4 regions of the Streptomyces sp. NPDC001020 genome follow, and region 4 is predicted to be linked to each of the others. Evidence: riboswitches for the same ligand, from Rfam matches in the RefSeq annotation. Region 4 holds a riboswitch; each other region holds the start of a gene.
What was found. A riboswitch is a leader RNA that binds a small molecule or an ion and turns the genes downstream of it on or off. The one in region 4 is predicted to bind cobalamin.
Positions count from the first base shown of each region.

Region 1: linked by a shared signal. The riboswitch ahead of ACWDEX_RS23870 (ABC transporter substrate-binding protein) and the one ahead of ACWDEX_RS22725 (ribonucleoside-diphosphate reductase subunit alpha) in region 4 are both predicted to bind cobalamin.
Region 2: linked by a shared signal. The riboswitch ahead of ACWDEX_RS34835 (CbtB domain-containing protein) and the one ahead of ACWDEX_RS22725 (ribonucleoside-diphosphate reductase subunit alpha) in region 4 are both predicted to bind cobalamin.
Region 3: linked by a shared signal. The riboswitch ahead of ACWDEX_RS14825 (cobalamin biosynthesis protein) and the one ahead of ACWDEX_RS22725 (ribonucleoside-diphosphate reductase subunit alpha) in region 4 are both predicted to bind cobalamin.

Region 1 covers NZ_JBSFLQ010000026.1:24,405-26,595, reverse strand. The annotation lists gene ACWDEX_RS23875 (hypothetical protein) at 53-547, opposite strand; cobalamin riboswitch at 845-1,015, shown strand; gene ACWDEX_RS23870 (ABC transporter substrate-binding protein) at 1,046-2,107, shown strand; gene ACWDEX_RS23865 (FecCD family ABC transporter permease) at 2,104-2,191, shown strand, end outside.
Region 2 covers NZ_JBSFLQ010000062.1:21,991-24,181, forward strand. The annotation lists gene ACWDEX_RS34830 (ABC transporter ATP-binding protein) at 1-420, opposite strand, end outside; cobalamin riboswitch at 782-925, shown strand; gene ACWDEX_RS34835 (CbtB domain-containing protein) at 961-1,182, shown strand; gene ACWDEX_RS34840 (CbtA family protein) at 1,203-1,955, shown strand; gene ACWDEX_RS34845 (histidine phosphatase family protein) at 2,118-2,191, opposite strand, start outside.
Region 3 covers NZ_JBSFLQ010000013.1:21,859-24,049, reverse strand. The annotation lists gene ACWDEX_RS14825 (cobalamin biosynthesis protein) at 1-880, opposite strand, end outside; cobalamin riboswitch at 979-1,123, opposite strand; gene ACWDEX_RS14820 (DUF397 domain-containing protein) at 1,421-1,630, shown strand; gene ACWDEX_RS14815 (hypothetical protein) at 1,899-2,191, opposite strand, start outside.
Region 4 covers NZ_JBSFLQ010000024.1:15,453-17,643, forward strand. The annotation lists gene ACWDEX_RS22725 (ribonucleoside-diphosphate reductase subunit alpha) at 1-1,367, opposite strand, end outside; cobalamin riboswitch at 1,492-1,630, opposite strand; gene ACWDEX_RS22730 (GNAT family N-acetyltransferase) at 1,693-2,191, opposite strand, start outside.

The DNA of each region.
Region 1 (2,191 bases), on a different contig from region 4:
CACGGCGTGGGCCGGCGTCGCCGGCCCCGATCGTGCAGCGGGTTGCGTGCGGTCATGCCGGGTCGGGATGCCAGGCGTGGACACGGACGGGGTCGAGGTGCAGTTCGTTGGGGCCCATGCAGTCGGCGGCCCAAGTGGCCAGGCGTGAGCCGCAGGCGCAGGCCAGGTTGGGGCCGGCTGCGCCGGTGGGGCCGCAGCATCCGGTCTGGTTGTCCCCGCAGGTGAAGGGAGCGAGGCGCGGGAGGACGTCGTCGGGGTGAACGACGACGGTGCTGCGCGGACCCGCGGAGACGGTGGACCCGGTGTCGGGCCGCAGCGGTTCACGGCCCGTGCTGCGGGCGTGCTGGCGGGGTTTGGTGGCCGGGACGAAGGGCGCGCCCCACGGGTCGGGGTCGATGGCATAGTGCCCGCGCGGGACGGTGGAGCGGGCCCGCTTAGTCTTCTTGTTCCGGCTGGTGTCCGGATCGTCGACGTCCGGGACGGCGAGCAGGGCCGCCAGGTCCCCGGTGAGCGCGGTGCCGCACTTGGCGCAGAAGAAGACGGTCACACCCTGTGTTCTACCGTGCGCCACGCCGGCCCGGCACGCGGATTTCTCGCCCGTTACCCCCGGGGAGCACCCTGCTGCTGCACCGACGGGAGAAGGCCCCCGCCGCCGTCGGCCTCGGCTTGTGGGGCTCGTACGAGCCGATCAGGACGCCCATGCCGTACGCCTCGCACAGGACTTGTTGATCGTGTTGAACGTCGTCGGCGATCCCGGAGGCACATACGAAGACGTACAGGCAGGGGCTGCTTCGATCCACAGGGCGGCCCGCCGCGCAAGGACGGGGATGAGGCGGCGCATGAGCAGCCGCGTTTGTCAGTGGGCCGCCACTCCGTACTATCACCATGTCAACACCGCGACGGGAAACAGGAAGCCGGTGCGAATCCGGCACGGTCCCGCCACTGTGACCGCGCGTCACCCCTCATAGGCGTGTCGCGCAGGAGTCAGGAAACTGGCCTGTCGCGGGCCCGATCCGAGGAGCGCGGACTCCGCAGGAGGCTTTCCATGCATGACGGTCACAACCGTCCCCTTTCTCCGATCCCTCCGTCGCACACGGCCCTGCGCGGGCGCCGCCCAGTGCGCGTCGGCGCGGCAGTCACTGCACTGTCGGCGATCCTGCTGACCGGAGGCTGTGGTGCGTCCGGCGCCGACACCGGCTCCCCAAAGACCTCGGTCCCGGCAGCCAAGGGCTTCCCCGTCACCATCGACAACTGCGGTGTGAAGACGACGTACACCAAACCCCCGTCCCGCGCGGTGACCATCCACCAGCACCCCGCCGAGCTCATGCTCTCGCTGGGGCTGAAGGACAGGATGGCTGGCACGTCGTACCCCGACTCAGCGGTCCTGCCCGCGCTGCGCAAGGAATACGCGGCGATCCCGCGGCTGTCGAAGAAGGCACCGTCGTTCGAGAAGGTCCTGGACGCCGATCCTGACTTCGTCTACGGCGGCTACGCCAGCGCGTTCGCCGAGAAGGAGGGCCGCTCGCGCGAGGCGTTCGCCGACGCGGGCATCGACACCTACCTCAACCGCGAGAACTGCGACGGCACGAAGAAGGTGACCATGAAGGACACCTACGCCGAGATACGCACCATCGGCAAGATCTTCGGCGTCTCCGAGCGGGCCTCCCGGCTGGTGTCGAAGCTGCGCACGCAGGTCGACAAGGCGAGCGGGGCGGTGAAGGGTGAGCGTGACGTCTCCGTGTTCGTGTACGACAGCGGCGACAAGTCCGCCTTCACGGCCGGCGGCAAGGGCCTGGGCAACGAATTGATCCGCCTGGCCGGCGGCAAGAACGTCTTCTCCGACCTTGACGACGTGTTCGGTGACGTCTCCTGGGAGCAGGTGATCGAGCGCGGGCCTGAGGTCATCGCCATCTATGACTACGAGGGCTCCGGCAGCGTCGCTCAGAAGAAGAAGTACCTGCTCTCCCAGCCGGCCCTCGCCGATGTGCCGGCCATCAAGCACCGGCGTTTCGTCGTGCTGCCGCTGACCGACACCCTGGTCGGCGTCCGCTCCGCCGCCGCGGTGGACGACCTGGCGCGCGAACTGCACCCGGAGAGCTTCAAGTGACATCGGCCACCGCGGAACTCACTGCGGTGGAGCGCGGCCGCCGGGTGTCGTTCGCCGCCACCCTCGTCGTTCTCACCGCGGTGC
Region 2 (2,191 bases), on a different contig from region 4:
ACGCATGCCGAGCGAGAAGCCGCGGGCCCGGTCGTCGGCGACATCGGTGAGCCCGACCTGGTCGAGCACGTCATCAATCCCCGTCATTCCCGTGTCAAGGCTGCGGAGAGAGGCCAACGCGGCGAGATTCTGCCTGGCGGTGAGCGACGGATAGAGTCCGGGGCCGTCCACGAAGCCGGCGACACCATCAGGAGTGGCGAGCGCCCGGTCGACCGGCGTACCCAGGACCTCCAGACGGCCGCTGTCGGCGACGGCCAGTCCCAGCAGAAGGCCGAGCAGTGTCGTCTTGCCAGCACCGTTCGGGCCGACCAGGCCGTGGATTTGACCCTGTGTCACATCAAGATCGATGCCGTCGAGCGCGACGACGTCACCGAAACACTTGGTGATTCCGCGAGCCCGGATTGCGGGGAGACTGTCCATGAGCCCCTTCCTTCGCGTCCTTCGAGGACCCTAGGTGCGGCACACCAGACAGGACTAGACCGCGTGGTGAACGTCGGCCGAACAGCAGACGGCCAACGTCCGCCGCACGGACAGCCGAGAAGCCCCCGAGTCAAACGCCCCTCTGGGCTTCAGCCTGGGACGTTGCTGTCCCAGGAAGGACAGGAGCGTCAGTACCACCTCAACTCCCCTATTTCGCCGCCAAGTTCGAAAATTTACCTCCGCACCTGAGGCGTTCGCGTGCTCCCGCATGACCCCCGGGCGCGCGCCGGTCACGTCGACGGCAACCCGAAGGACCTGGCCCGAGTGGAAGATCACACCGGGTGGACATGGTCTTGGCCAGGCGCGCCACACGCGGTACGGTCTGTCCGATATTGACGACGGCGAGACGGAAGCCGGTGGGAATCCGGCACGGTCGCGCCACTGTATGCGGGACACCCTTCAACGTCCCGTGAGTCAGACCCGTGGCCGTCGTCCATGAACCACCGAGATGGGACGCGAACTCCCTAAGGAGGCACTGCCATGGCGCAGACCGTCGCTCAGCAGACACCCAACACTCCCGCCATCCCCGCCGCGCTGCCGCTCAAGGCAATAGCTCCCTGGGCGGTCTTCTTCGGCATCCTGATGCTGATCCTGCTGTACTTCGTGGGCGCAGAGCAGGGCGCCACCTCCGTGTTCAGCGGCACGGATGTCCACGAGTGGGTGCACGACGCCCGCCATCTGCTCGGCTTCCCCTGTCACTGACGCGAGGGATGCCGCCCGCCATGAACTCCGCAACGGTAAGAAACCTTCTGGTGCGGGGCATGCTCGCCGGTCTGGCCGCCGGTGTGCTCGCCCTGTTTGTCGCCTATCTCCTCGGTGTGCCGATCGTCGACAAGGCGATCGGTTTCGAGGAGGCCCACTCCCATGAGCACGAGATGGAAGTGGTCTCCCGCTCCCTGCAGTCCACCGCCGGCCTCGCCACCGGCGTCCTGGTCTACGGGGTCGCCTTCGGCGGCATCGCCGCGCTCGCGTACTGCTTCGCGCTCGGCCGGGTCGGCCACTTCACCCCACGGGCCACCGCGCTGCTGCTGTCCGGCTGCGCACTGCTCGCCGTGTACGTCGTGCCGTTCCTGAAGTATCCGGCCAACCCGCCGTCGGTCGGCAGCTCCGACACCATCGGCAAGCGGACTGTCCTGTACTTCCTGATGATGCTGCTCGGCGTCCTCCTCGCGGTCGCAACCACCATCCTGGGCAAGCGCCTCGCACCCCACCTGGGCACTTGGTGGGCGACCGTGGTCGCGGTGGCCGGCTTCGTGGTCGTGATCGGTCTGGCCTACGAGTTTTTGCCGGTCGTCAACGAGGTGCCGAAGGGTTTTCCGGCCGCTCTGCTGTGGCGGTTCCGGCTCTCCACACTGGCCATCCAAGCCGTCCTGTGGGGTGGATTCGGCCTGCTTTTCGGTGAGTTGGCGCAGCGTCAGCTTGATCCCAAGTCCGTCGCGGCGTCGCCCAGGCGTACAGTTCCCGCCTCGAACTGAACGGTTTCGCGATACAGGAGGGCCTTCGGAATCGGTGGATTCCGGGGCCCTCCCGCGTTCCCTGGGCCCCGACGTGATCGGATCACGGGCGTGCCACGGGGCGTGGACCGGGCAAGCGGCGAGGTTCAGTCGAGGAGCGGAGGGCCCGAGCGGCACGCGGTCTCAGTGCGCCGAGGCGGTGTCCGACGTGACCAGGGGCTGCCCGAGCCGCAGGTTCCAGCGTCCGGCCCGTCCGC
Region 3 (2,191 bases), on a different contig from region 4:
TCACGCGCCGGGAGAGACGTACGACGCGTTCGACGTCGTGGACCTGGACGGCCCGCCCCCGACCGTTGAGTACCGGCCGGTGTTCCACACGCCCCCCATAGGAGAGCGTCCCGCCCAGCCGTACCCCCAGGGCCCCGGCGAAGGAGGCCTCCACCGGACCGGCGTTGGGACTCGGATGCCTCCCGGCATCGGCACGCCAGGCGCGGACGGCCCCTCGCGGATCAGGGCCTGCCACCGCCGCCAGGACCGCGGTCAGCCGCGCCCCCGGCCACCCGGCGACATCGTCGAGCCGTGCCGAGGCCCACCCGTAGCGCCGGTACCGGGGCGACTTGTGTCCGACCATGGCGTCGAGGGTGTTGACGGCCCGGAAACCGAGCAGTCCGGGGACCCCGGCGACCGCCCCCCACACCAAGGCGCCCACCACGGCGTCGGAAGTGTTCTCGGCGACGGACTCGACGACCGCCCGCGCGATCCCGTCGGCGTCGAGTGCCTGCGGATCCCGCCCGCACAGATGTGGCAGCCGCGCGCGGGCGGCCTCGACGTCCCCCGCATCGAGGGCGCGCCCGACGGCCCGCGCCTCCCGCGCGAGCGACGTGCCCCCGACGACGGCCCAGGTGGCGGCGGCGGTCAGGGCGAGGGACGCGGCAGGGGACGGACGTACGCAGCGAGCGGCGACGGCCCCGAGGGCGACAGCGCCACCGGCACACACAGCGGTGTGCAGCACGCCCCACCCCCGGTGGTCGCGCCACAACGCCCGCTCCACGGCGCCCGTGGCCAGCCCGAACACGGCGACCGGATGCCCGCGGCGTGGATCGCCGAACAGGAGGTCACCGAGGAGGCCGGCAGCGGCGCCGTACGCGAAGACGCGATCGGCACCCATGGGCTCAGTCGGCCGCAGGTCCGGGCAGGAGTCGGGTACTGAACCTCAAAAGGAAGCCGCGCATGGCGATATGTCCTCACTCAGGGTGTCCACGCCCTGGTTCGACGAGATCGGCGGCGAGAGTTCCTGGCTCCCGGGACGTTCTTCCCCGGTGACAGTGGCGGGACCGCGCCGGATTCACACCGGCTTCCTCTCCTGCTGCCGTATTGGCCCCGGCAGTCCACCACGACCCCCGAACAACCGTCAACTCACCCTTGACCTGCGACGCGACGGTGTGCCGAGCCCCACACCGAGGAAAACCCGATCAATACGCCGAATCGATGGTTTCTGCACTCTTTCCCGGAGCGGAAGCTGGGAAGACTTGAGGGGACGACAGCACGAACGGGGTGGGGCGCCGACGAGCGGCAACGGGCTGAATTCGTGGCGGGGAGACGAACCCGGTGTCCACGTTGCCTGCGGCAGCGGAGGGACACGGATCGCGGGGCGTCGCGGGCAGGACGCCGTGTCGGTGCGCCGACTCTTGAGCAGAGGGAGGTCGGTGTGATCGGCAGGGAGCCGTCGGGACGGGTGTGGGTCAGGAGCAGCTACTCGGGAGACGAGAACAACGACTGCGTCGAAGTCGCCGACGCGGGCCCGCGTGTGCTGGTGCGTGACTCGAAACGGCGCGAAGGCCCGGTGCTCGTCTTTCGCCGTACCGCGTGGTGTGGTTTGCTGGCTGCACTTGAGAACCCGGCAGCGGACGGTTTCTGAAGAGCCGTCCAGAGGACGGGAGGGACCCACATGGGGGACAGGGCCAAGGAAGTCCCGGCGCGCGCGGGAGGTCCATACCGTCCGCGCGTCTCGCTGGTGGCGGCGGCTCCGCTCGCACTCTTCTCCCTGACGACGGGGGTGCTTGCGGTCGGCATGGGCGCGCTGGCGGCACTGCTCGTTCCCGGACCCTCGGCGCGGGCCCTGGTCTGGCTGGTGGTGACGCTCGTGGCCGCCACCTGCGCCGGCCTGTGGTGGGGTCTCACCCCCGTCACGGAGCGCCTCCGCGTTCTGGGCCGGGCTGCTGCGGCGGTTCGTCCAAGGGACTCGCGGGGCCGTTGACCTCGGGAGTGCGCGCCGCTGCCGAGCGGCCGCGCACCGCTCTGCCGAGGCCGGCCGCGAGGGCGGTGACGACGGCGGCGCCGAGAGCTCCCAGCACCGTGGTGGTCAGCGGAGTCAGGGCGCCCACCTCGAGGCTGGGCGCCACCCGGGTGGACACGGCGATGCTGAACAACAGGACGCTGCCGCACGCCGTGCCCAGCAACAGGCGAACCGACAGCAGCC
Region 4 (2,191 bases):
GACCCCAGGTTGCAGACGGCCGTCTCCCCGTCGTCCGTGACCTCCAGGATCTCCGTGCAGAGGTTGGAGGAGTGGATGACATGGCCCGGCTCGGCCGTCTGGTTGGCGGTGCGGTTGGCGGCGTCCTTGAACGTCATCCAGCCGTTGCCGGTCTGCGCCAGGGTGCGCATCATCCGGCCGTACAGATCACGGGCGGGCAGGGTCTTCTTGGCCAGGCCCTTCGCTTCGGCCGCGCGGTAGGCGGCGTCGAACTCCTCGCCCCACAGGTCAACCAACTCGGGTACGTCGGAGGGCGAGAACAGCGACCACTGCTGGTCGGTGTCGACCCGGCGCATGAACTCGTCCGGGATCCAGTGCGCGAGGTTGAGGTTGTGGGTGCGGCGGGCGTCCTCACCGGTGTTGTCGCGCAGCTCCAGGAACTCCTCGATGTCGGAGTGCCAGGTCTCCAGGTAGACCGCGGCCGCGCCCTTGCGCCGGCCGCCCTGGTTCACGGCGGCTACCGAGGCGTCGAGCGTCTTCAGGAACGGGACGATGCCGTTGGAGTGGCCGTTGGTGCCGCGGATCAGCGAACCGCGCGAGCGGATGCGGGAGTACGACAGTCCGATGCCGCCGGCGTGCTTCGAGAGGCGGGCCACCTGGTGGTAGCGGTCGTAGAGGGAGTCCAGCTCGTCCTTGGGCGAGTCGAGGAGGTAGCAGGACGACATCTGGGGATGCCGGGTACCGGAGTTGAAGAGCGTGGGGGAGGAGGGCAGGTAGTCGAGCCGGCTCATGAGCCCGTACAACGCGGCGACCTCGTCCAAGGAGCGGGGGGTGTCGTCCTCGGCGAGGCCGGAGGCGACGCGCAGCATGAAGTGCTGGGGCGTCTCGATGACCTTGCGGGTGATCGGGTGCCGCAGCAGGTAGCGGCTGTGGAGGGTGCGCAGGCCGAAGTAGCCGAAGCGGTCGTCGGCGTCGAGGTCGACGAGCGCGTCGAGACGGCCGGCGTGGAGGCGGACGAACGCGGCGGTGCGGTCGGCGATGAGCCCCTCCCGGTGTCCGACAGCGACGGACTCGGTGAAGGACGTGACGTTCTGAGAGGCGGCCTCGGCGGCGATGGAGCGGGTCAGCAGGCGGGCGGCGAGCCGGGAGTAGGCGGGGTCCTCGGAGATGAGACCGGCGGCCGCCTCCGTGGCCAGCTCGCGCAACTCCGTCTCGTCCGCGTGCGCGGAGCGGCCGCGCAGCGCGGCGGCGGCGACCCGGCCGGGGTCGGCGTCCGGGAGGTCGGCGGTCAGCTCGGTCAGGGTCCGCAGCAGTGCGGCACCGGGACCGTCGGTCCTGTCGGTCGCCGCGAGTGTCGCTGAAGCCGGGTCGGCTGGCGCGATGGTCACGTGGGGCTCTCCCTCGCTCGGCACGGGGCCTGGCGGAGGGCAGAGGGCAGCTCACGAGCGCACGAAGGCGTCGCGTCCACCGGCCCATTCCACGAGGCCCGGACGTCAGGGCGCCCGGACCGGATGGTCGGGCGCACTGTCGGCAGGTCCTCGGACTGGACCTCGTACACACCCGTCCAGGGACGGAGGAGTACAAGTACACCGTTGCGGGACAGTTCCGGATTCGCACCGGATTCCCCTGCGGCGACAGCGAGCATGAGCATACATCTTGTGCCGGGGCGCCGTGCCACCCCCACATGTTGTGTCGCCTCGTTCTCGGAGGGTGTCAGAGCACCAGCTCGTAGGTGAGAAGGCGGATGTCGTCGAGGTGGGGGATCGGGTTCCAGTCACGGTCGGGAGTGCGGGTGAAGCCGAGGCGTTCGTAGATGCGATGGGCAGTGTGCATGGTGCCCTGGGTCGACAGGACGATCCGCTCGCAGCCGTGGACGGCCCGCGCCCGGTCGATGCAGGCGCGTACGAGGGCTTCTCCGACGCCCCGGCCGCGGGCGTCGCGCTCGACGGCGAGCATCCGTATCTCGGCCTCTCCGGGCCGGGCGATGTCGGCCATGGGGCCACCGGCCGGTACGAAGGTCACACCACCGAGCACCCGGTCGTGCTCGACGGCCGCCAGCACCTGAGCGGCGGCGGCCCGCCCGGCCACGTTCCGCAACTCATCGAGATACGCGTCGCTTTCGCCGAAGTCGAGCAGGCCGTCCTGGAGGTAGGCCTGGGCGGTGATCTCCCCGAGGAGGTTGTACTCGCGGGGTTCCGCCTGCCTGATCACG